Linked DNA regions of Granulicella sibirica. The protein of the gene in region 2 interacts with the protein of the main gene of each other region in a pairwise test. Links are inferred from orthologs where the notes say so. Each region holds a gene or a part of one and is shown on either strand. Other genes may lie near its edges.

What was found.
Region 1: the proteins of nth (region 2) and aceE interact in binary tests that used the Escherichia coli proteins (3 or more experiments, as listed by UniProt). The link is inferred for Granulicella sibirica from one-to-one orthologs.

The regions. Positions count from the first base shown.
Region 1 is NZ_RDSM01000002.1:637,316-644,751, forward strand. The notes cover bases 3,192-6,380. They hold aceE (pyruvate dehydrogenase (acetyl-transferring), homodimeric type), read right to left. Parts: upstream 6,053-6,380; coding sequence 3,392-6,052; downstream 3,192-3,391. Other genes in these bases: GRAN_RS13585 (thiamine pyrophosphate-dependent enzyme), read right to left, coding at 3,192-3,330; GRAN_RS13595 (SRPBCC family protein), read right to left, coding at 6,178-6,380. Also shown: GRAN_RS13575 (UDP-glucuronic acid decarboxylase family protein), read left to right, coding at 1-548; GRAN_RS13580 (capsule assembly Wzi family protein), read right to left, coding at 607-2,508; more of GRAN_RS13585, read right to left, coding at 2,602-3,191; more of GRAN_RS13595, read right to left, coding at 6,381-6,711; bifunctional glutamate N-acetyltransferase/amino-acid acetyltransferase ArgJ, read right to left, coding at 6,719-7,436. UniProt on the Escherichia coli protein: Component of the pyruvate dehydrogenase (PDH) complex, that catalyzes the overall conversion of pyruvate to acetyl-CoA and CO(2).
Region 2 is NZ_RDSM01000002.1:279,402-295,260, forward strand. The notes cover bases 7,087-10,038. They hold nth (endonuclease III), read right to left. Parts: upstream 9,010-10,038; coding sequence 8,164-9,009; downstream 7,087-8,163. Other genes in these bases: GRAN_RS12120 (GerMN domain-containing protein), read right to left, coding at 7,087-7,234; GRAN_RS12125 (N-acetylmuramoyl-L-alanine amidase family protein), read right to left, coding at 7,231-7,974; GRAN_RS12135 (chlorite dismutase family protein), read right to left, coding at 8,964-9,764; GRAN_RS12140 (DedA family protein), read left to right, coding at 9,828-10,038. In the rest of the region: GRAN_RS12070 (TlpA family protein disulfide reductase), read left to right, coding at 1-444; GRAN_RS12075 (TetR/AcrR family transcriptional regulator), read right to left, coding at 448-1,077; GRAN_RS12080 (SDR family oxidoreductase), read left to right, coding at 1,184-1,936; GRAN_RS12085 (DinB family protein), read left to right, coding at 2,022-2,516; GRAN_RS12090 (DUF2256 and DUF3253 domain-containing protein), read left to right, coding at 2,636-3,043; GRAN_RS12095 (DinB family protein), read right to left, coding at 3,040-3,543; GRAN_RS12100 (enoyl-ACP reductase FabI), read right to left, coding at 3,576-4,352; GRAN_RS12105 (aldo/keto reductase), read right to left, coding at 4,429-5,313; GRAN_RS12110 (EVE domain-containing protein), read right to left, coding at 5,347-5,733; murI (glutamate racemase), read right to left, coding at 5,752-6,573; more of GRAN_RS12120, read right to left, coding at 6,578-7,086; more of GRAN_RS12140, read left to right, coding at 10,039-10,457; GRAN_RS12145 (leucyl aminopeptidase), read right to left, coding at 10,615-12,117; SsrA-binding protein SmpB, read right to left, coding at 12,155-12,694; GRAN_RS12155 (cohesin domain-containing protein), read left to right, coding at 12,881-15,562; GRAN_RS12160 (type II secretion system protein), read left to right, coding at 15,559-15,859. UniProt on the Escherichia coli protein: DNA repair enzyme that has both DNA N-glycosylase activity and AP-lyase activity. The DNA N-glycosylase activity releases various damaged pyrimidines from DNA by cleaving the N-glycosidic bond, leaving an AP (apurinic/apyrimidinic) site.

The DNA.
Region 1 (7,436 bases), 350 kb from region 2 along the record:
GCAACGTCAACCCGATCGGACCGCGTTCGGTGTATGACGAAGCAAAACGGTTCTCCGAGGCCGCGGTCGTGGCCTATCATCGCTATCACGGGGTGAACACCCACCTCGTTCGGATCTTCAACACCTACGGACCGCGTCTACAGGCCAACGATGGGCGCGTTATCTCGAATCTCATGATCCAGGCCCTCAAGGGTGAGCCTCTGACGATCTATGGTGACGGATCGCAGACGCGCAGCTTCTGCTTTGCGTCGGATCTGATCAGTGGGATCGTGCTGCTTTCGCGTTCCGAGGAGCACATGCCGGTGAATATCGGCAACCCTGTCGAATGGACCATTCTCGAGTGCGCGAAGGAAATTCTCGATCTCACGGGATCAACCTCGAAGATCATCTTCAAACCTTTGCCGCAGGATGATCCTACCCGTCGCCGGCCGGACATCACCCGCGCACGCACACTTCTTGGCTGGGAGCCGAAGGTCAAGCTGCGTGAAGGACTGGAGCGGTCGTTGTCCTACTTCCAGGCATGTGTCAACACACCCCAGGCTGTTTAGCAGATGCATCTGCAACGGGCCGGCGATCCTTCGTGATCGCCGGCCCGTTGTGCATTGTCTACCGCGACCATGAATGCAGCTTGGGGTAGTAGTTGAGTTGAACCGCGATGGTCGTATCGTTGCGCTGGGCGGGAAGATAGATCGGGGCCTTCCAGCGTTCGTACTGCACCCAGTAGTTCAGTTCGTAGTCCCTCGCAAAGCGCTTGACGAAGGTGAACTTCAGCGACCCCTGCGTCGTACCCTGGCTGATGAAGTCCTTGGCGTTCTTCTTGTCCAGGTACTCTAATTCGTACCGCTCAGTGGGTGACGCATGGTAAGTGAGCCAGGCCTGCCCGCCCTTGGCCTCGCGCCCGATCCAGTCGCCCATAATGAATCCTTTGTTCGTGTAACCCTGCTTCTGAATCGTCTCGAAGTAGTTGAATTGTCCGCCGAAACTTCTGGAGACACCAGGATCGGTCGAAACCGCTTCAACACGCAGATCCCATTTGTTGAAGTGCGGAATCTGCGACAGGTAAATTCCAGTACGGTAGCTCGCGCGACGTGGTGCGCTGATTGGCGTCACGTCATCGTGAGCGATGGAGTCCACGTAGAACGTCGCATACTTGCGAACGAAGGGGAGACGATACGAGGCATTGAACGCGGTGAACCTCGCGCCCGGATCATCGCGCGAGTACTTGAGATCCACGGTTGTATCGGCCGTGCTGAAGAAGCTCTTGAAGAACTTCGCGACGGTCACCGGTGAGTGTCCCGCGCCACCGAAGATAATCGTGCGCTGGAAGCCGAACTCGAAGTTTGATGTGGGCCGGAAGGAGAACATCTCCGAGTGGGTGTACGGATGGTTGGGCGAGGTGTGGCCTTTCAGGCTGCCGTAGAAGAAGTCGTATCGCAACGGTCCAACGAGACGGGAGAGGAGAGGGACATTCAGCGGCTCGACCCGGTTGATGCGAAACGAATAGATGTTCTCGGCATTGTTCGACCAGGCCATCGCGCCGCCCTGTGCCGGGCCAAGCCAGGCGTCATTCTTGCCACCCGAGATCTCGTGTCCCGCGACATGAAACGAGAGCGAACCTTCGACGATGCGGAAGGGATTCTGCGCATCGATGGGCCCACGCGGAATAGTGGCCTGGTTGTGGTTCGGCCCGCTTGGATCGATCTGATCCAGAATCGACAGGGCATCAGCCAGCGTATCGGTATAGCCTGCTGCCGAGGGGGCGTGCTGGTACTCCGCGCGAGCATAGAACGAGAAACGTCCTAGCTCTGCAAGATAAGAGCCGCCAAGAATGTTGTTAAAGCCCTTCTGGTAGGGCCGGCCATAATCATTCACGATCGTTTGACCAAGATGATAGCTATCGCGCAACGGATCGCCGGTGATGTACATGCCGCGATCGTAGACTTGATGAACTCCATAGACGAGCGCCCGGTTGCTCGGTCCGGCCGGTTTCTCCGCCTGTAACTCCCGCAGAAGTCGGGCGAGGATATCCTGCGCCTGGTCGTCCTTGCTGTTCAGGATCGCCTGTTGCGAGTCCTCCAGCATGTGCAGGACGCTGCGCCTCGTATAAGGACGCATGGCCAGGAACATCGTGTTGAGATATCCCAGCGAGTAAAGCCGCGAGAGCTCCGGGTAGACCCAGCTATCAAGGGAGATGTAAGCCGAACCATCGTGATCCTTTTTTCTCTCCTCCCCGGGCTTGCCATACGGCTCGTAGGCGGAGTAGGCCGGCGGAGTTCCGGACGGTGGAGGAATCACGACCGGGGAAGCGCTTTGATTCGGAGCTGGCACTGTTGATGCCGGCGCCGTCTGGCCGCCATACGCATTCCGAGATGGAGCATCGTCTGCTGGCTGGCTGGTCGGGGCGGGTATCGTTGTTACCGGCGCCGGAGCAGGCGTGGTCTGGGCTAGCGCGCCCTGCAGACCGAAGGCCGCGATACTGGCCGGTAAAAGAAAAAATCGCTTACGCACGTATACCTCGCCGATTGAGCCTTGGGGTTCCCGGACAGTGTACCCTCTCGCCCGTCGCTCGAACGTCCGGATTCTAATCCGCTACGCCAAAGATCAGGATGCGATGCTGTTCATCCAGCTCTGCTTCGCGACACCGCGTCGCAGCAGGTATTTTCCAAGCTCTTCAACTGCAGTCGACGCCACGGCACTTTTATCAGCACCCTTCGAGAGCCGGAAGCGCACGCCCTCGATAAGGGCCGCGCCGCCATGCGCCCGCGCGCGTCCGATCGACTCTTGCGCTACGCGGTAAAGCGCGACCGCATCCTGGCCATCGACAGGGATCCCGGGAACTCCCGCATCGCGTGCCTCCCGGCACAGATCGCCTTCGTTCTCACGGCCTTTCCAGCGCGGCAGAACGACAACGATCAGGGGAAGTTCCACCGCATACCGGAGTGCTTCCACCCATCCACTCTTTTCCACCTCGTGCCGCTCGAAGAACCCAACCGCGAGACGTGATCCTCGCAGCGTCCTGGCCGCACCGATGGCCGCGTAAAGCCGCTCTACGCCACCCTGGATGATCGTGTCCTTCCTGGTGACCTGCGAGAGCCCCCGGGCTATGGCGAGTGCCTGGTCTTCTCTGCATCCGAAGACCACATCTTCTTCGTTGGTACCGGCAAGCGTACTCACCCAGCAGGCAACATCATCCATGCCTGGTTTTTTCCGACGCGTCGAACCGAGCATTGCGCGCACCTTGACCATGCGCGAGTACATGGCACGCAGGGTCTTGTTGCTCATCAGGGGGTGCTCTTCTGGAGTCGTCCCCACAGTCTTGTCTACTGCCATGCTTCGCCACCCTGATCTGAGGAAAAGGCGGGCGCTGTGTCATGGCGCCCACCGCCAAGCTCTAGGCCCGCGCCGGGTCGCCTGCTTCAATATTCACGCCAAGCTCAGACAGGGCTTCCTGTGCCTTGCCGCCGTCGAACTTGCCGTCGCGTGCGAGCTTCGAAAGTGTCGCTCCCACGATCGAAGCGGCATTCACCTCAAAGTGGCTGCGGAGATGCTCGCGGTTGTCGCTGCGTCCGAAGCCATCCGTGCCAAGCGTCACGAGACGTCCGGGGAGCCAGGAGGACAGGCCATCGGGGATCACCTTCATGTAGTCACTTGCAGCGATGATTGGTCCGTTCGCGCCTTCGAGCACGGTCTCGAGATAGGACTTCCGCGCGGGCTCGGCAGGATGCAAGCGGTTCCAGCGCTCGATGGCAAGCGCGTCGCGGCGAACCTCGGTATAGCTCGGCACGCTCCATACCGTCGTCGGCACGCCGTACTTGGTCGCGAGAATCTCCTGAGCCTTGACCACCTCGTTCAGGATCGGACCCGATCCGAACAACTGCGCCACGGCCTCGCCTTCGGCGGCCTTGAACTTGTAAAGGCCCTTCAGGATGCCCTCGGCGCAGCCTTCCGGCATCGCGGGCATGGCGTAGTCCTCGTTGTACATGGTCACGTAGTAGAAGACGTCTTCCATGTCTTCGTACATGCGCTTGATGCCGTTCTGCAGAACAACCGCAAGTTCGTAAGCGTAGGCCGGGTCGTACGTGACACAGGTCGGGATCGTGCTCGACAGCACGAGGCTGTGACCATCCTGGTGCTGCAGGCCCTCCCCAAGCATGGTCGTTCGGCCTGCCGTGCCACCCATCAGGAAGCCCTTGCCGCGGGAGTCCGCGAACGCCCAGGCCATGTCGCCGATGCGCTGGAAGCCGAACATCGAGTAATACATGTAGAACGGGATTGTCGGGATGCCGTAGTTCGAATAGGCCGTCCCGGCAGCGGTAAAGGAAGCCATGGAACCGGCCTCGGTGATGCCTTCTTCGAGGATCTGCCCGTCCTTGTCTTCGCGATAGAAGAGAAGCATGTCGGCGTCGTGCGGCGAATACTTCTGACCCTCCGGCGCATAGATGCCGACCTGGCGAATGACGGACTCGAGCCCGAAGGTGCGTCCTTCGTCAGGGACGATGGGCACGATGAGTTTGCCGACAGTTGTGTCCTTCAAGAGCGCACGCAGAACACTGACAAAGCCAAGCGTAGTTGAGACGGACCGACCGCCCGAACCACCGAGCCACTCCTTGAAGAACTCGATGCCCGGAGCCTTGAAATCGATCGCGGGAACCTTACGCGAAGGCATATAGCCGCCCAGTTCCTTGCGCCTCTGCTGCATGTACTGAATCTCGGGGGCGTCCTGCGAAGGGCGGTAGGGAACTCCGTCTTTTGCCGCCTGCTCGGGAATTGGAATATCGAAGCGCTTGACGAAAGCCGCGAGTCCGTCGTCCGCAAGCTTCTTCTCGGAGTGCGTCGCGTTGCGTGCCTGCGCGGATCCGAGGCCGTAGCCCTTGACCGTCTTCGCGAGGATGACGGTCGGGCCGCCTTTGAACTCGATGGCCTGCTTATAGGCGTTGTAGATCTTGGCCGGATCATGTCCGCCGCGATGCAGCATGCCGAGCTGCTCGTCCGTTTTGTCCTTCACAAGCTCCAGCAATTCGGGATATTTGCCGAAGAAGTGCTCACGAAGATAAGCGCCGTCTTTTGCCTTGAAGGTCTGGTAGTCGCCATCGACGCATTCTTCCATGCGCTTCAGAAGAAGACCACTCTTGTCCTTCGCGAAGAGCTCGTCCCAGTCCGAACCCCAGATGACCTTGATGACGTTCCACTTGGCTCCGCGGAACATGCCCTCGAGCTCATCGATGATGCGCTTATTGCCGCGGACTGGACCGTCGAGGCGCTGCAGGTTGCAGTTGATGACAAAAATCAAGTTGTCGAGCTTCTCGCGTGCGCCGAGAGAGATGGCACCGAGGGTGTCGACTTCGTCGGTCTCGCCGTCGCCGACGAACGCCCACACCTTGCGATCCGTCTTCTCGATGAGCCCACGATTCTCGAGATACTTCATGAAGCGCGCCTGATAGATCGCGTTTAGCGGCCCGATGCCCATCGAGACGGTGGGGAAGCGCCAGAAGTCCGGCATCAGCCACGGGTGCGGATAGCTCGAGAGACCGGGCGTGTCGCGGAGTTCGTGGCGGAAGTTCTTGAGATGGTCGTCGGTCAGGCGATCTTCAAGATAGGCCCTGGCATAAACGCCGGGCGAGGCGTGCCCCTGGAAGTAGATGAAGTCTCCCGGCTGCTCGCCGTACTTCGCATGAAAGAAGTGGTTGAAGCCGACTTCCAGCAGCGTTGCCAGCGAAGAGTATGTCGAGATGTGGCCGCCGATACCGGCGTCCTTCTTATTCTGCCCATGGACCATCGCCATGGCGTTCCAACGGATGAGGCTTTCGACGCGGCGCTCCATGGCGCGGTCGCCGGGGTAGGGAACTTCGTCGTCCTTGTCGATCGTGTTCTTATAGGGCGTCGACACGCCGGCGGGTGTGGCGACACCGGCTTCGTGCGCACGCTGCCGAAGTGCCTCCAGAAGCTCCGTCCCCAGCTCCCGCCCTTCTGCCACTACATCATCAAACGCTTCAATCCACTCCGCGACCTGTGCGGTAAAGTCCTGCCGTTGGGCGTCATCCATCTTCGTCATAGGGTTCCGTTGCAGCTCCAGTTTTCGCAAAAACGCATCGTTGGTGAGCCGGCACATGGTCCTGCCGGGCAGCGTCGCTTATAACGATATAAGGCTTAGGCTAAAACGTCATCTACGCGGGTCGGTCAACGCTGCCTCACGGATTCCGCCTGAAGGTCCTTGAGGTACTGTTTTACCGGCGAATCCTCTTTCGTGACGTAGTGCTCGATGAAGCGCCAGACCGGCGACCGCTTCCTGGTGTGTTCGGTAATCGTTATGCGGGTTCGGGCCGGACCATCAGGCTCCAGATCCCAGATCCAGATTCCGCGGAACGGATTTGGCCCCTCACCTCTAGGTGCATGCGTCATCCGTATCACCTGCCGGAATGGCGGCTGCTGCTCCTGTATGCAGAAGGGAATGGAGAGCTCACTCTGTTGCTCCTCCCAGCAGAATTCGCCATCCTGCGGATCGAGGTGCCGGAGGTAGTGAATGCCGGTGCGCCAGTTTGAATTTTGTGGAGTGTCGCTCACGAGCTCCCATACGCGATCGATCGAGGCGGGAACGATGCCGGTAACGCTGGCTATACGCTCCTCGGGAACACGCCGCCCCATGACCTCGACGGCCGCAAAGCCGCACATGGCAACTACGAGCAACGCGACCCATGCACTCTTCCAGCTCATCTGCCCTCTAGGTTGAGTAGTCCGCATTGATTCGAACGTACTCTTCGGTGAGGTCGCAGGTCAGGAAACGGCACTCGGCTTCGCCCTCGCCCAGGTCGATCGCAATAGTGTACTTCCGCGCAGTCATGGCTTTGTGTGCTGCTTCCTTATCAAAGGAAGGCGAACGCGTTCCGAGTGCGAACACCTGGAGGCCGCCTATCGAGATCGTTACCCGCTCCGGCTTAAACGCCACCCCACTGTACCCAGCCGCTGCAAGCAGACGCCCCCAGTTCGGATCCGCGCTTGACCAGGCCGTCTTGCACAGGGGAGAATGCGCGATCGCCCGCGCCACTCGCTTCGCGTCCGCCGTAGTTGCCGCGCCAGTGATATGCAGCGTCACAACATGCCCGACGCCTTCTCCGTCATCGACGATCTGATGCGCGAGCGACTCGCAGACCAGCTTGAGCGCGTTATCGAAGGCCTCGGAGACGCGGTCCGTCAGCCTCACCCCGCTCGCCCCGCTCGCCAGCAGAAGCACCGTATCGTTGGTCGAGGTATCCCCGTCGATCGAGATCGAGTTGAAGCTGCCCTCAATGGCCGCAGGCATGATCTCGCGTAACTGCGATGCCTCCGCGTAAACATCGGTGAAGAGATAAACCAGCATTGTGGCGTGCGCGGGCATGGTCGGAGCCCCAAGCTGCGGATGAATCATCCCCGCACCCTTCGCCGCGCCAAAGATCCGCACC
Region 2 (15,859 bases):
ACCACGCCCGACCGCATCACGCCAATTCCCGAACGCAAGCCCGCTGCCGACTTCTCGCTTCCCGACGCCCAAGGCAACACCATCACGCTCTCCGGGCTCAAGGGCAAGGTCGTGCTCCTCGACTTCTGGGCCACCTGGTGCGGAGGATGCAAGCTCGAGATCCCCTGGTACATGGAGTTCGACAAGAAATATCGCGATATGGGCCTCTCCGTCATCGGCGTCTCGATGGATGACGAAGGCATGAAGGTCGTCAAGCCCTTCCTCGCCCAGAGACACATCGATTATCCCGTCGTCATCGGCGACGAGGCCATGGGCAAGCGTTTCGGCCTCGGGCAGATGCCTCTCACCCTCCTCATCGACAAGCAGGGAAGAGTCGCCATCGCGCATTCCGGCGTCGTCGATAAAGATGACTTCGAATCCCACATCCGCGAGTTATTGCAGTAATTCCTAGCCTGGGAGCGCACGCAGCGTAAGATCCACCACGCGCTGCATCTCGGCCTTCGTCGCGCCGTTCGAAGCCTGCGTCCCAAGCCCGGAGAGGACGGTGCAGAGATAGCGCGCTAGGTCGCCCGGATGAATATCCGCAGGCAAATCCCCTTCGGCCCGCGCGCGCCTTAGACGCTTCTGAATCGCCGCCTCAGCCGCCTTCTGCCACTCGATGATGTCTTTGGTGACAGGCTCGGAACCTCTCCCCGGCGTAATCGGATGAACCGACATCCACCCGCGCGGATTCCGCGGATCGGCCAGAAGATTCAAGGCTCCGCGTAGCAACGCTTCAACGACTCCCCGCGCTGTCGGCTCTTCAAGAGCCGTATGCAGATACGACGCCGGCCCCTCGGTATACAGGATAAAAGCCCTCCGAAAAAGCGCTTCCTTATCCCCAAACGTCGCATAGAGGCTGGGCCGATTGATCCCCATGGCCTCGGTCAGATCGTTCAGCGACGCCCCTTCATACCCTTTCTCCCAGAACACTCGCATCGCCGCCTCGAGCGCAGTGTCCTCACAAAAGCAGCGTGGCCGCCCCATCTTCGCAGGTGCTGTCGAGCTCGGTGCTGCGGTCTCGGGAGTCTGTCCCATGATCGTTAGATGAATTTTATACCGCGAGGTTCAAAAGAGTTGCATCCTACCGCTTCGCAGTGACATCTTTATCGTGCGGTACAAAAATAGGCCGCCTGGAGGATGTATGTCGAAGAAGCTTGAAGGAAAGATTGCGCTGGTCACCGGCGGAAGCACCGGGATCGGTCTCGGGACAGCGCGGCAGTTCGTCGCCGAAGGCGCGTACGTGTTCATTACCGGACGCCGTCAGCCTGAACTCGATGCCGCCGTCAAGACAATCGGTTCGAATGTAACCGCGATCCAGGCCGACGCCTCGAAGCTCGAAGACCTCGATAAGCTCTACGCGCAGATCAAAAAGGAGAAGGGTCGCGTCGACATCCTGTTCGCCAACGCAGGCGGAGGCCAGTTTGCCCCGCTTGGACAGATCACGGAAGAGCACTACGACAGCATCTTCAACACCAACGTCAAGGGGCTCCTCTTCACCGTGCAGAAGGCTCTTCCGCTGATGCCCGATGGCGGCAGCATCATCCTCAATGCATCGATCGTCTCCATCAAGGGAATGCCGGCGTTCAGCGTCTACTCCGCCACCAAGGCAGCGGTCCGCTCCTTTGCGCGAGGTTGGACCAGCGATCTGAAAGACCGGAAGATCCGCGTCAACGTCATCAGCCCCGGCCCTATCGAAACCCCCGGCGTCGACGGCCTCCTCCAGACGGAAGAGCAGAGGCAGGGCTTCTACGCCACCATGGCCGCGCAGGTTCCGCTTGGCCGCGTCGGCCGCCCCGACGAGATCGGCAAGGTCGCCGTCTTCCTGGCATCGGACGACGCGAGCTATGTCGCCGGCGTGGAACTGTTTGTCGATGGCGGAATGGCCCAGATCTAAGCAAGTCGTACGTCAGTCGACCTCAGGGTGCGGTCATGGGAGCGCACCCTGCTTTTAGCAGCGCTTAGTCAGAGAGAGGCACACAATGTCAGCAGCAGAAAATCAATCAGACCAATTCGCGTCGCTCGCAGTCGGCGTCTTCAAGTCCACCGTCGAACGAACCGCCAAGCTCTGGTCTGGCCTCACCGAAGAACAGCTTCATAGCGAGATCGCTCCGGGCAAGAATCGCGTGATCTACATCCTCGGACACCTCACCGCAACCGCGGATGCGATGTTCAGCCTCCTCGGCTTCGGCCCACGTCTTCATCCGGAACTCGACGAGATCTTCATCAAGGCCCCGGATAAGTCCATCGCCATCCTTCCTTCATCGGATCACCTGAAGGCACAGTGGGACGAGATCAACGCTGCCGTCCTCTCCCACAGCGCGAAATTATCCCCATCCGAGTGGCTCCAGAAGCACACCGCTGTCTCCGAAGAGGACTTCGCCAAAGAGCCCCATCGCAACCGCTTCGCGATTCTCCTTGGCCGCACCAGTCACCTCGCCTATCACCTCGGCCAGATCGTCCCCGGAACAAAGTAGCACTAACCCGACCTGACCCGCCAAGCCCTGCCGCGCCCTCGCGTGACAGGGCATTTTTTCTGCCGCTCCGCAGTCCCTCGCGCCTGCATTCGCATCTACGGTTTAAGTGAGCACAGCGAATGCCCGATCCGAAGCCATCCCCCGGCGCACCCAACGGACCACACGCGGACAAGCACTGCGCCACCTGCGGGCGCACCATCACCTGGCGCAAAAAGTTCGCGAGCAACTGGGACGAGGTGAAGTTCTGCAGCGACGGCTGCCGCAGGCACAAACCAGACAGCACGGACACGGCTCTCGAAACCGCGATCCTCGACTTACTCAAGGCACGCGGAAGAGGCAAGACCATCTGCCCTTCGGAAGCGGCCCGAGCCATCAAGGAGACCGGCTGGGAAGACCTCATGGAGCCCGCACGAAGAGCAGCCCGCCGCCTTGTCGCCGCGGGCCGCATCGACATCCTGCAGAAGAACAAAGTCGTCGACGGATCAACCGCAAAGGGCCCAATCCGCCTACGGCTACGGGGTACCTAGAAGCCCATCTTATCGTCCGCCGAAGGCCCATACAGCCCAGGAACAGGCTGGTTCAGCAGACGCAGATACACGCCAAGCTGCGCCCGATGATGGATCATGTGGTTGATCCCCATCAGCCTGTACGCATGAAAGCGCGTGCCGGAGAAGATCGGCTGATCGTTGTACGTCAGCTTCCATATCTCTTCGAACGCCTCGTCCGACGTCCCCGCCAGATCGGACTGAGCCTTGGTAGCGAGCTCGTCGAAGGCCGCAGCGATCTGCCCGGCAGATTCGAACACGAGCGACGGACTCTTCGTCTTGCCGAAGTCATACGCCGGCGTCGTCAGGATGATGGACATGAAGCTCGGCAGTTGCGCAACGTGCCCCGCCAGCTTCCCCAGCGGCATGGACTTGTCGTGAGGCCTGAACTCGCCCTGACTATCCGGAAGCCGTTCGAGTATCTTGCGGGTGTTTTTGAACTCACTGGCGAGCTCTGCCGTCAGAAGCGTTGAAAAGGGCATCGGGACCTTTCTGCTAGACCGCGTGACGAAAGCTAAATCCCGGTAATGTTGAAGCCGCAATCGACAAACGTAATTTCGCCCGTAATCCCCGAAGCCAGGTCGGATGCAAGAAATAGCGCAGCCCCGCCAACCTCGGACTGGTCCACATTCCGCTTCAGCGGCGCACGCTCCGTCACGGCATCCAGAATCTTGCTGAAGTCGCCGATACCGCGCGCCGCCAGCGTCTTGATCGGCCCCGCCGAGATCGCGTTCACCCGAATCCCCTTCGGCCCAAGCGAAGCCGCCAGGTACCGCACCGTCGCCTCGAGCGCGGCCTTCGCCACACCCATCACGTTGTAGTTCGGAAACACCTTCTCCGCGCCATAGTACGTCAGCGTGAGGATCGACCCACCCGACTCCATCAACGGAGCCGCCGCTCGCGCCACGGCGATCAGCGAGTAAACACTCACATCATGCGCAATCCGGAACCCCTCGCGGCTGGTCAGCAGGAAGTCGTTCTTAATCTCATCGGGCGGTGCAAACGCCACCGCGTGTACGACGCTGTGAATCGTCCCATAGGTCTCTTTGATCTGCGCGAACAGTGCATCGATCTCTTCATCCTTCGACACGTCGCACTGGAACGCCTTGGCGCTATGCTCCTGGGCTAGTTCCGTAATCAGCCCTTCGGCTTCTTTGCGCAGCCTCTCGGACTGGTAGCTGAGCACGAGCGTCGCGCCCGCCTCCGCAAACTTCTGGGCGATGCCATACGCGATGCTGCGCTTATTCGCGAGGCCGAAGATAACGGCGACTTTGCCTTTGAGATCGATCATGCTGTGGCGATGCTCCTGTGTTCCGTCGGTAAGGATACCAGCCGGACCGGACTGTGTGTCTAACGTGCCTGCATATCTAGCTTGCCTGCGTATCGAGGATCAGATCGATGTCATCCCAGTCCTCATCCGAAACATCCAGCTTCGCCGCCGCAAAGTTCTCTTCCAGATGCTCGATCGAACTCGTCCCGGGAATCGGAATGATATTCGCCGACCGATGCAGAAGCCACGCCAGCGAAAGTTGCCCGATCGTAGCCCCGTGATCCCTCGCAAGCCCCTCCAGAGGATGATTCGTTGACGCCGAATCGCTCGAAGGCCGCGTCAGCTTCCCCGCGTTGATCGGGTACCACGGAATGAACGCCAACCCATGCTCTTCGCAGTAGGAAAGCGTACTCTCCGACTTGCGTTCGACGAGGTTGTACCGGTTCTGCACGCTCACAATCGGAACGATCTTCCGCGCCTCTTCTATCTGCACCGGCGTCACCTCGGACAGCCCGATGTGCCGGATCTTCCCCTGGCTCTGCGCGTCCTTGAGCGCACCAAGCGTATCCGCCAATGGGACCGTCGGGTCGATCCGGTGAAGCTGGTACAGATCGATCCGTTCCACCTTCAGCCGTCGCAGGGAAAGCTCCAATTGCTGCTGCAGATAATCCGGCCGCCCACAAGCCTTCGACTTCGCCGGTCCCTGCCGCGTCAACCCGCCCTTCGTCGCAATCACCAAGCCAGCCGGATAGGGATGCAGCGCCTCCGCGATCAGATCCTCGGCGATTTGCGGCCCATAGGCATCCGCCGTATCGATGAAGTTGATCCCCAGATCTACGCACTTCCGCAAGACAGCATGCGCCGCCACCAGGCCAGTCGGCGGCTCGCCCCAGGCACCCTCACCCGTCAGGCGCATCGTGCCATAGCCCATCCGATGCACCGGCAGATCACCACCAAGAACAAACGTATCCCTCAAAGCCATAAGCCCTCTACTCCCTATCCCCTGCTCCCTGCCTTAACCATGCACAAGCCAGTCATACTGCTCGTCCGTCAGAGGAACGACCGAAAGCCGGAACTGCCGGAACATGATCGACCCCGTAAACACCGGAGCCTCGCGAATCTCCGCCAGCGGCTTCTCCCGCTTCAACCTCTTCAGCGGCTTGATCCGCACCAGCGGAAACTTCGGATCATCGGGATTGGTACCATTCGACACGATCTCAGCCGTCCCGACCGCCGCCTTGCCAACATTCGAGTGATAGATGACAGCCTTCTCACCCTTCTTCATGTTGCGCAGCGTGATCAGCGCCTGGTTATTTGTGATCCCGTCCCACGTCGTCTCGCCATCCCGCAGCAGGTCGTCGTAGGAGTACTTGTCCGGTTCCGTCTTCAAAAGGTAGGGCATAGACATAGGGTATAAGCCCTAGCCGCCAAGGTCTATCAAACTCACCGGCGGCAGCACCTGTCCAAGAAACCGCGACCCGAGCCGCTGGAACTTCTCGATCGAATCCGTCGCATAGAACGCCGTACTCGTGGCCACTCCAACCGCAGCCCGAGTGCCAATCTGCCCCGCAACCGCCTGCGCCGTAGCATCGGCGGAATCGATCAGCCGCAGCGGATAGTCCAGCCTCCGCAGCGTCTCTTCGATCAGCGGCTTCAGCAGCGGATAGTGCGTACACCCAAGCAGCAGGGAAGTCGCCTGCGGAGCCTCCGCCATTGCCTCCGCAAGATAAATCCGCAGCACCTCCGCCGTAACCGCGATCGTCTCTGGAGTAGCCTCGAGCCACCCCTCCTCTACCAGCGGCACAAGCAGGGGACAAGCCTTCTCTGTCGCTGCCAAGCCCCGCGCCTCAAGCGCCCGTGTATAAGCTCCAGACTGCACCGTTGCCGTCGTCGCCAGCACAAGCACATGCCCTGCTGCGCCCACAGCCTGAGCCGCAGCGGCCCCAGGAGCAATCACGCCCGTCACTGGAATAGGTAGATCAGCTTTCAGATCCTCAAGCGCCAGCGCCGTCGCCGTATTGCAGGCGACGACCAGGTGTTCCGCCCCTTGTTCCAGCAGAAATCGCCCACTCGAGAGCGCATACCGCGCAATCGTCTCCCGCGACTTCGACCCGTACGGCAACCGCGCCGTGTCCCCCAGGTACAGGTACCGCGCACCCGGAATCAGCGGAAGCAGCGCCCGCAGCACCGTCAGCCCGCCAAAGCCCGAATCGAACACGCCAATGGTGAGAGGTGAGTTCAAGCGTCTACTTCTCGTCGCCCGTCGGAGGACGGTTCGCGGTATCGACCGCCGGATACGCTCGCAGCAGGCTCGCATGCCCCGCAAGCGTCTCCCGAGGCTTCCCATCCACCAGAAACCGTATCTGTTCGATCTCCGGAAGCGTCGCATGCAGCGTCCCAATCATCGACTGCACCGTAAGCGTCTCCACAACGACCCCCGACGGATGATGATCGGCAAACGAACCCTTCAGGTTGATCACCGCAGTCAGCCCCCCCCGTGTTTGTGAGAGCGAATCCTGCCTGCTCCCCTGCGCGCCAGACGCGGCAGCCGGAGTAAACAGATACACATCATCGACTGCCCCTCCGCTCTGCAGAGGATGAGCCGACCCAGGCTGCGCGTACAGCGAAATAAGATTCTCAAGCAAAGCTCGCGCCTTCAGACCGGGATCCTCCGGAAGAGCGATCTGCCGCGATGTCGGCGTAAGAGAGACATCCGCATCGTTCGCCATCGACAAAGTCACATTTGCCAGCTCGGAAGGCGTAGGAGCGGCCAGCGGAGTCAGATCTCCATGATTGGCAAACTTCTCCCGGGCCTGTTCGCATCCGCGCAGGAGGAACAGGAACATGAACAGGATGCACCCAAGCAGGCACCAGAACAGCACGCGCTGATAGCGAGGGATCATCGCGCCCCTCCCGGCTTAATCGGCGCGATCGAAGGCACGGACCTCAAGGGCGCGCCCGGCGGAGTCGGCGGAGCAGGCGCCGCAACCGGCGGCTTGATCTTAGGCCGGGGAGCGGCCTTCGGCGCGGACGGATCAGCCGACGGATCCACAACCGGCTTCGGCGGATCGAACGTCGTCCGCCACGCCACCAGCGCCCCCGTAATCGCATCCGCAAGCTGTTGCTGATACCCCTCGTCATTCACCGGCGTACCCGACTTCGGCCCAAACTCGATGAGCACCGCCGGACACGTCAGCGAATCGATCGGAGGCACCGAAGACTGCAACGTCACCGGCTTGAACGACGCCGAAGCCAGCGCACTCGTCAGCCCTTCCAGCAAACTCAAACTCTGCGATACGTAGGTAGCCTGTGCCGTCTCCCATTGCAGAACAGAGTGCGGCTCCGGATCCGCCTGCAACGATGAAGTTGCCAGGTAAGCTCCCGACCCGGACGAGGTCGCATGAATCAGAAGGCATGCAATCGGCCTCGAGTGATTCGCAATGTCCGCCCTTTGGTCCGAGGTCATAGAGGCATCGCCATCCCGAGCCGAAACCACCGTCAGCCCCTTCGCCTGCAAGAGCGACCGCAGCCTCTGTTCGAACGCCAGCGTCACATCCTTCTCTTGAAGCTTGCCGCTCAGGCGAGCCCCGTTGTCCGTCCCACCATGTGCCGGGTCGAGAAACACCACATTCCGGTTGTACATCGGCAGGCTTGCGATCCCCTGAGCACCAAGCGGGATCGCTGAGAGTGCGGAAAAAGCAAGGGCAGCAGGAAAGAGCCGTCGAGTAGGAGGGGCTTGGCAGGTCACAGGATCAGTTCGATGCGGTTCGTCGTCCATTGTAGAGGACCGGCCAGCCATCCGCGTAAGTTGCTCTCGGGGTTTGCCTTCCAGCTAGTGCGAACTCCAGGTCTTCTCAATAGAATTGCAAAGCGTCTCCAGCGTGCAATCCGCGCACCGTGGCTTCCGCGCAATACAAATCTGCCGCCCATGATGGATCAGTTCATGCGAGAAAGCGATCCACCGGTCCTTCGGCAGGATCTTCTCCAGATCCTTCTCGATCTTCTCCGGCGTGCTCTCTTTTGTCAGCTCCAGCCGCCGCGAGAGCCGCAGCACATGCGTATCAACCACCACCCCCGAAGCGATCCCGAACCACGACCCCAGCACCACATTCGCCGTCTTCCGCGCGACGCCGGGGATGCGCAGCATCTCCTCCATCGTCTGCGGAATCTCCCCGCCATACTCGCCCGAGACAAGCTTCGCCGCACCCAGGATCGACTTCGCCTTGTTCCGATAGAACCCCGTCGTTCGGATCAGCTCCTCTAACTCCGGCAGCGTCGCCTTCGCCATCGCCGCTGGGGTCGGAAATGCCCGAAACAGATCGGGCGTCACAATGTTCACCCGCACATCCGTACACTGCGCCGAAAGAATCGTGGCAACCGTAAGCTCCCACGCATTGTGGTGATTCAGCGCACACACCACTCCCGGATACGTCTTCCGCAGCGCATCGAGAATCGCCGCCACCCGCTCCGGCGAGGTCGGCCTAGCGGTCCGCCCAGGCCGCTTCTTTGGAGCCACCGGCTCCGTCGCCGCAATCGCCCGCGCAGCCGCCCCCTCCGGTGACTTCGGAACCGGCCGAAGCGGAGTGATTACTTTCTTCGCGCTTTTAGCAGCCTTCTTCCCCGGAGCCACGGTTAGCCCAGCCGGTCCAGCATCTCCGCCGGCTGCAGCCTCACGCACGAGAAGATCGGCGTATCCTGCAGCGTGTACAGGCTGATCTCCGTCTCCCGAAGCTGCTGCACGAGATCAAGAAAGTCCTCGGGAAAGTTCGTCTCGAACGCCACCACGAACTCCTGGTCGTCGATCCCGAACGAGTAAGTGGTATTCAGCTTCACCCGCGGATACAGCAGCCCAATCCGGATGTGCTCATCCATCAACCTCTTCCGCTCCGCCGCCGACAGCAGGTACCACGGCCGCGTCTTCCAGAACGGATAGATGAAGATGTACTTCTGCCCGCCCGGCCGGATCGCGCCACGCCCCTCGCCTTCACTCTCATCCGGCCGATCGATCTGGTACTGCGATCTCTTGGTCATCGCCAGGAAGTTATGCGGCGAGGACAGATATCCGCCGAGCGGCGTGCCCATCAGCTCAGAACGCATCTTGTTCAGCTCATCGACCGCATATCCGATCGACCACACGCAGAAATCCACGTCGCCCCGCGTCCCGATCGTCGAATACGTCAGCGAAAGAAACTCGCCGGGCTTATTCCAGCGCTTCAACACCTCGACGAAAGCAGCTTTGTGCGCTGCCTTCTCCTCCGCCGGCAGACGACGCCACTCCGGCATCACCTTATAGAAGCTGAAGCACACGATCTGCCGCTTCACTGCCGGCTTTGAAGGATCATGCGGGGCCGCGCCGTAGCTGCTCGCCGGGCGACCGGGGGCGGGAGGGGTAGCGACGGCGGAGGCGGTTGCGACGGGGTTAATTTCTGCCATGATGCTGAATCTCCTGAGTCAGTATCATGCTAGCAAAGGCGCGACCCGATATACTGGGCTCACATGTCTGAAAAACTTGTTGCGGTCCTCATAGGCCTGATCTCCGCCGGCGGCTACTTCAGCGTCATGCTCCTCATGGCGCTCCAGTCCGCCTGCATCCCCATCCCGTCCGAGGTCATCATGCCCCTCGCGGGCTACGCCCTCGCCCACAGCCAGGCCGATCTCATTCTTCTCGCGACGCTCGCCTCCCTGGCAAGCAACATCGGCTCCATCCCCGCTTACTGGATCGGCGCGAAGGGTGGCCGTCCCATGGTCGAGCGCTTCGGTGGCTACGTCCTCCTCAGCCGCCGCGACCTCGATCTCTGCGAGCACTTCTTCTCCAAGTACGGCTCCATCACCGTCCTCATCGGGCGCATGCTTCCCATCGTCCGCACCTTCATCGCCCTGCCCGCCGGCATCGCGAAGATGAACCAGTTCCGCTTCCACCTCTACACCTTCATCGGTTCCTGGCCCTGGTGCTACGCCCTCGCCTACGTCGGCATGCGGCTCGGCGCGCAGTGGGACACGAACCCGAAGTTCAAGGCCGTCTTCCAGAAGTTCCACCTCGGCGTCGAAGTCCTGTTGGTCATCGGCATCATCTGGTTCATCTCCTCCCACTGGAAGAACCGCATCCGCGCCGGCGAACCCGCCTAGCTCTGGCCTTTGCCGTTCTGGTTGTCATTCCCGAAGGGAATCTGCGTTTGCCTTGTCTCTCGCTAGACCCGTCAAAACCCAGCGGGTGCCCCACCTTCGGCACAGTTCCATCGTGCCTAAGGTGGGAGCCGATACCGCCCAGCGCGTCAAACCAGACCTAATACCCCCGAACCCACTCCACCAGCGATCTCACCGCCACCCCGCTAGGCCCCTTGGCGATCCACGGCTTAGCGTCATCCAGCCACGCACACCCCGCAATATCCAGGTGGATCCAGGGTGTATCCCCGACAAACTCCTTCAGGAACATAGCCGCGGTAATCGCCCCGCCATACCGCGACCCCCCGGTATTCATAATGTCGGCGATAGCGCTCTTGATCTGGTCCCGGTAATCATCGGTGCAGGGAAGCCGCCAGAACTTCTCCCCGGTCGTCCCAACCCCACTCATAAACGCTTGCCAAGCAGCTTCGTCGTTCGAGAACACCCCGACATTGATCTTGCCCAGCGCAATCGCCACCGCCCCCGTCAAAGTAGCCGCGTTGATCAAATGCGTACACCCAAGCGTCTTGGCGTAGTGCAGTCCATCCGCCAACACAAGCCGCCCCTCGGCATCGGTATTGATGATCTCGATCGTCTTGCCTGACATCGCGGTGAGGACATCTCCCGGCTTATACGCCTTCCCATCCGGCATGTTTTCCGCCGAGCAGATCACGCTGATCACCTTCACCTTCGGCTTAAGCGCCGCGATCGCTTTCATCGCCCCGATCATGGCTCCCGCCCCCGCCATGTCGTACTTCATCTTCTCCATGCCGTCGCCTGGCTTGATCGAGATCCCGCCCGTATCGAACGTAATGCCTTTCCCGACAAGCCCGAGCACCGGCGATCCTTCGCCCGGTGCCTCGGAAGGCTCATACGTCATCACGATCAGCGCCGGAGGCTCCGCCGACCCCTGTGACACCGCCCAGAAAGCCCCCATCTTCAACTCGTGCAGCTTCTCTGTCGAGTAAACCTCACACGTCAGCCCAGCCTCGGCACACATCGCTGTAGCGCGCTTTCCGAACTCCGTCGGAGTCAGCACGTTGCCCGGCTCGTTCACCAGCCACCGGGTAAAGTTCTGCCCCGAGGCAATCGCCAACCCCTCGCTGAAGCCCGTCGTCAGAGCAGCATCCTCCGCCGCAGCCAGCACGGTGACCGAGCTTACGCTCTGATCCTTTCGGTCACTCTTATAGGTGTCATAGTCCGGATCCGCCAGCTCCGCCCCTTCGGCCAGCACCCGTGCCACCAGCCCGCCCGCAAGCGAGGTCTCCGCCGGAAACGCAACCGCCACATCCCGCAGCCCACGAGGCTTGCAGAAACGAACCGCCGTCCCGCCACCCTTGCGAACCTCATCGAGCGTGAGCTTCGCAGCCTTACCCAGCCCGATCACCAGGAGCCGCTCAGCCTTCACTCCGGCCGGCGCATGCAGCAAAACCGTCTCGCACACTCCAGCCTTGAACTCACCGGAAGCGAGCACCTTAGCAGCCGCGCCCTTGATCGCCTCTGAACCCGTTAGCAGCGTGACTGACGCAGCAGCATCCTTGCCCGTAGCCGAATCGACGGCAAAAACTGCAAGCAGCGGCGTCTCAAACGCGGCTGCATCCTCAAAGAGAAGCTTCGTGATCATCCCTCTATCGTAACCCGCCACCCGCGGAACGACCGAGCTAACGCCTCTGGCTGCGAGCGACAGCGGCCTTGGCTTCCGAGTCCGCCTCACGCTTCCTCTCGGTCGCGCGCTTGTCCCATTCCTGCTTGCCTTTAGCCAGCGCAAGTTCGCATTTCACCCGCCCGTTCCGGAAATAAAGTCGCACCGGGATGAGCGTAAATCCCTTCTGCTTCGTCATACCTTCGAGCTTCCGGACCTCTTGTTTATGCAGCAAAAGCTTCCGGGTGCGAAGCGCTTCATGATTCATCGCATTGCCATGAGAGAACGGTCCGATGTGCGCATTCAGTAGAAAGCACTCCCCGTCTTTCAACAGCCCATACGCGTCCTTCAGGTTGGCCTTGCCCTCCCGGATGGACTTCACCTCGGTCCCGCGGAGCGAAATCCCCGCCTCGAACTTGTCGGTCAAAAAGTAGTTGAAGCTGGCCGACCGGTTGAACGCCGCATCCCGTTTGCCCGCCGCCACGGGGTCGCGATCCTTCTCCTTCACCACGGGTTTAGGCTGGTTCGCAACGGTCGGATTGGAAAGGGAGCGCGGCATCAGGATCCTTCAACGGCACGGGAAGCAGTCACCGGGCCAACCCTTATGTTAACACGCGAGACAACCGGGCCTATGCAGCGTAAGACCACGAGAACGCCCCAGTTAGACCCACGAGACGCCACCACCGAGCGTCCGCCGAACACGAAGAAGACCATGATGAAGCAAGCCAGGCCAGAAGACGCACGAATGGTATACTCAGCCGAATCGAAGACCACACGAGACGCTGTCCCCGGAGGCAAAGTGAACCTCCCAGCCGACCTTGCCGATGTGGTCTCTGGATCGGTCAGGCAGTTCTCGCATCACGAGCAGAATCGCAAGTACAGCAATGACAAGATGCTTCGGGCAGGATATCTTCTTCTGCGGCTACGCTTCACTCCGCACGGTGTAAAGGACGCAAACAGAACAAGCATGGGTCGCGGAGTTATCTCGTCTTTCCTCTCTGAAGTACTGCCCTCCAAGCGGCGCGTCGCGCTGCTCGCCCTCGTGTCGGCGGGCGTCATCGCCGTCCCGAGTCCCAAGGCCGAAGCCCAGTCAGCTCGCACCTGGAACAAGCGCGCCCAGAACGCCGAGCTCCACGAGGACTACGACACCGCCTACGAGGACTACCGCCAGGCCGCCCTCAAAGCCCCCGCCGACCTTCGTTACAAGACCCGCTACGAGCGTATGCGCTTCCTCGCCGGAGTCTCCCACGTCGACCGTGGCCGCGTCCTCAAGCAGAGCGGAGATATCCCCGCCGCGCTCAACGAGTTCGCCCGCGCCCTCGCCGTCGACCCCTCGAACCAGACCGCGACGCAGGAAATCAACCTCATCCAGCATCCGGACAACATGCCGCCTCCGCCCGGCGCACCCCCCACCCCAGAGTCCGCCGCGCTCGAGCAGACGCCCTACCAGGCGGAGACCCTCCGAACCATCAACTCCGTCGCCGGCCCCGTCCAGCTCCAGCCCGTATCGAACGACCCCATCACCCTCCACGCTGTCGAAGACACCAAGGTCATCTACCAGACCATCGGCAAGCTCGCCGGCCTGAACGTCCTCTTCGACCCCGACTACCAGTCCAAGCGCATCCCCGTCGATCTCCAGTCCGTCACCCTCTTCGACGCCTTCCGCATCGTCGGAACCCTCGCCGGAACCTTCTTCAAGCCCGTCACCGCGAACACCATCTTCGTCGCCCAGAACAACCGCACCAAGCGCACCGATCTCGACGAGCTCTCCGTCCAGACCTTCTATCTCACCAACATCGGCCAGGCCCAGGACCTCAACGAGATCCTCACCACCGTCCGCAACATGCTCGACCCGACCGTCAAGATCTACTCGGTCGCCTCGCAGAACGCCATCATCCTCCGCGCCACGCCCGACCAGCTCCTGCTCGCCCAGAAGATCATCAACGATCTCGACCGCGCCCGCTCCGAGGTCGTCGTCGACGTCGCCGTCCTCCAGGTCAACCGCGACCGCGTCCGCAACCTTGGCATCACCCTCCCCCAGTCCTTTACCCTGACCCCGCAAGCCGCAACGTCCTCCACCAGCTCCACGAGCAGCAGCACCTCCACCAGCACCACGAGCACCACCTCCACCTTCACCCTCAACAGTCTCGCGAACCTCAACGCCACGAACTTCGCCGTCGGCCTCACCGGTGGAACCCTCAACGCGCTGCTTACCGACTCCGACACCCGCATCCTGCAGAACCCTCGCATCCGCGCCACCGACGGCCAACGCGCCACTCTCAAGATCGGCTCCCGTATCCCCATCGCCACGGGCTCGTACAGCTCGGGCGTCAGCACCGGAACCGTCTCCCTCGGCGTACAGACCCAGTTCACCTACCTCGACGTCGGCGTCAACATCGATCTCACTCCCACCGTCCACTACGACCACGAGATCACTCTCAAGCTCAAGATCGAAGTCTCCTCGCAGAGCGGAACCGTCACCATCTCGAGCGTCAGCGAGCCAATCATCGCCCAGAACGTCATCGAGCAGACTATCCAGCTCAAGGAAGGCGAGCCCAGCATCATCGCCGGCATCCTCACCAAGCAGGACAACCGCACCAACAGCGGAACCCCCGGCCTCGCCGAAATCCCCTTCCTCAAGTATTTCTTCGGAACCCAGGGCACGGAAAAGCAACAGAACGAAGTCGTCTTCCTTCTCATCCCCCATCTCGTCCGCGAGTCGGTCCTCACCAGGGTAAACACCAGCCCCATCGACACCGGCACAAGCACAAGCTACGAGCTTCGCCGCAGCCCGGCAACCTTCGAGTCCGCCGGAGCCGCCGGAGCCGAGGCCACCGCCAACCTCCTCGCCGGCAGGCCCGTCGCCCGCGCCACCGGGCCTACGACCACCGCCGCCAACGCCGCCGCCGCCATGGCCCAGCAGCTCGCCCAGCAGGCCGAAAAGCCACTCCCGCCGACAGCCGCCGCGGCCGCAGCCCAGAATGGCGTTCCGCTCAACCCCGGAGCCGCCTCCGGCCCAGTCAGCCTCGGCGTCGTCCCGGCCAGCCCCAACCAGGCGGTCGGCGCTACCTTCCAGGTCGCCGTCTCGGCCACCAACGCCCACGACCTCTACGCCGTTCCGCTCCAGATGCAGTTCGATCCCAAGGTCCTCCAGCTCGTCAACGTCGACGCCGGAGACTTCCTCGGGCGCGACGGGCAGGCAGTCGCGATCGTCCACCGTGACGAGGGCAACGGTCTCGTCACCATCTCCACCTCCCGTCCGCCAAGCGCCAAGGGCGTCGACGGCCAGGGCAACATCTGCACCCTCACCTTCAAGGCCATCGCCGCCGGGGACTCGCAGCTTACGCTCACCAAGGTCGGCGCCAAGAACAGCGCGCAGGCAAGCCTGCCCGCCGTAGGATCGCAGGCCACGGTACACGTAAAATGATCTCGCTTCGGCTCCAATCCGCGCCGGCTCCCCTCGCCATCGCGGGGCGTAGCCGGAACGTCAGCCTCGCCAACTCCCAAGCCGGCCTCACCCTGGTCGAACTGATCATCGTCGTCGCCATCGTTGGAATCCTCGCCGGTGCCGCTATCCCCATCGCCCGCTTCCAGGTCAAACGCACCAAGGAAAAAGAACTCCGCCGCGACCTCTGGGAGATGCGTGACGCCATCGACCACTACAAGGACGCCGCCGACAAGAGCGCTTTCCAGACCAAGCTCGACTCCTTCAACTACCCCCCCG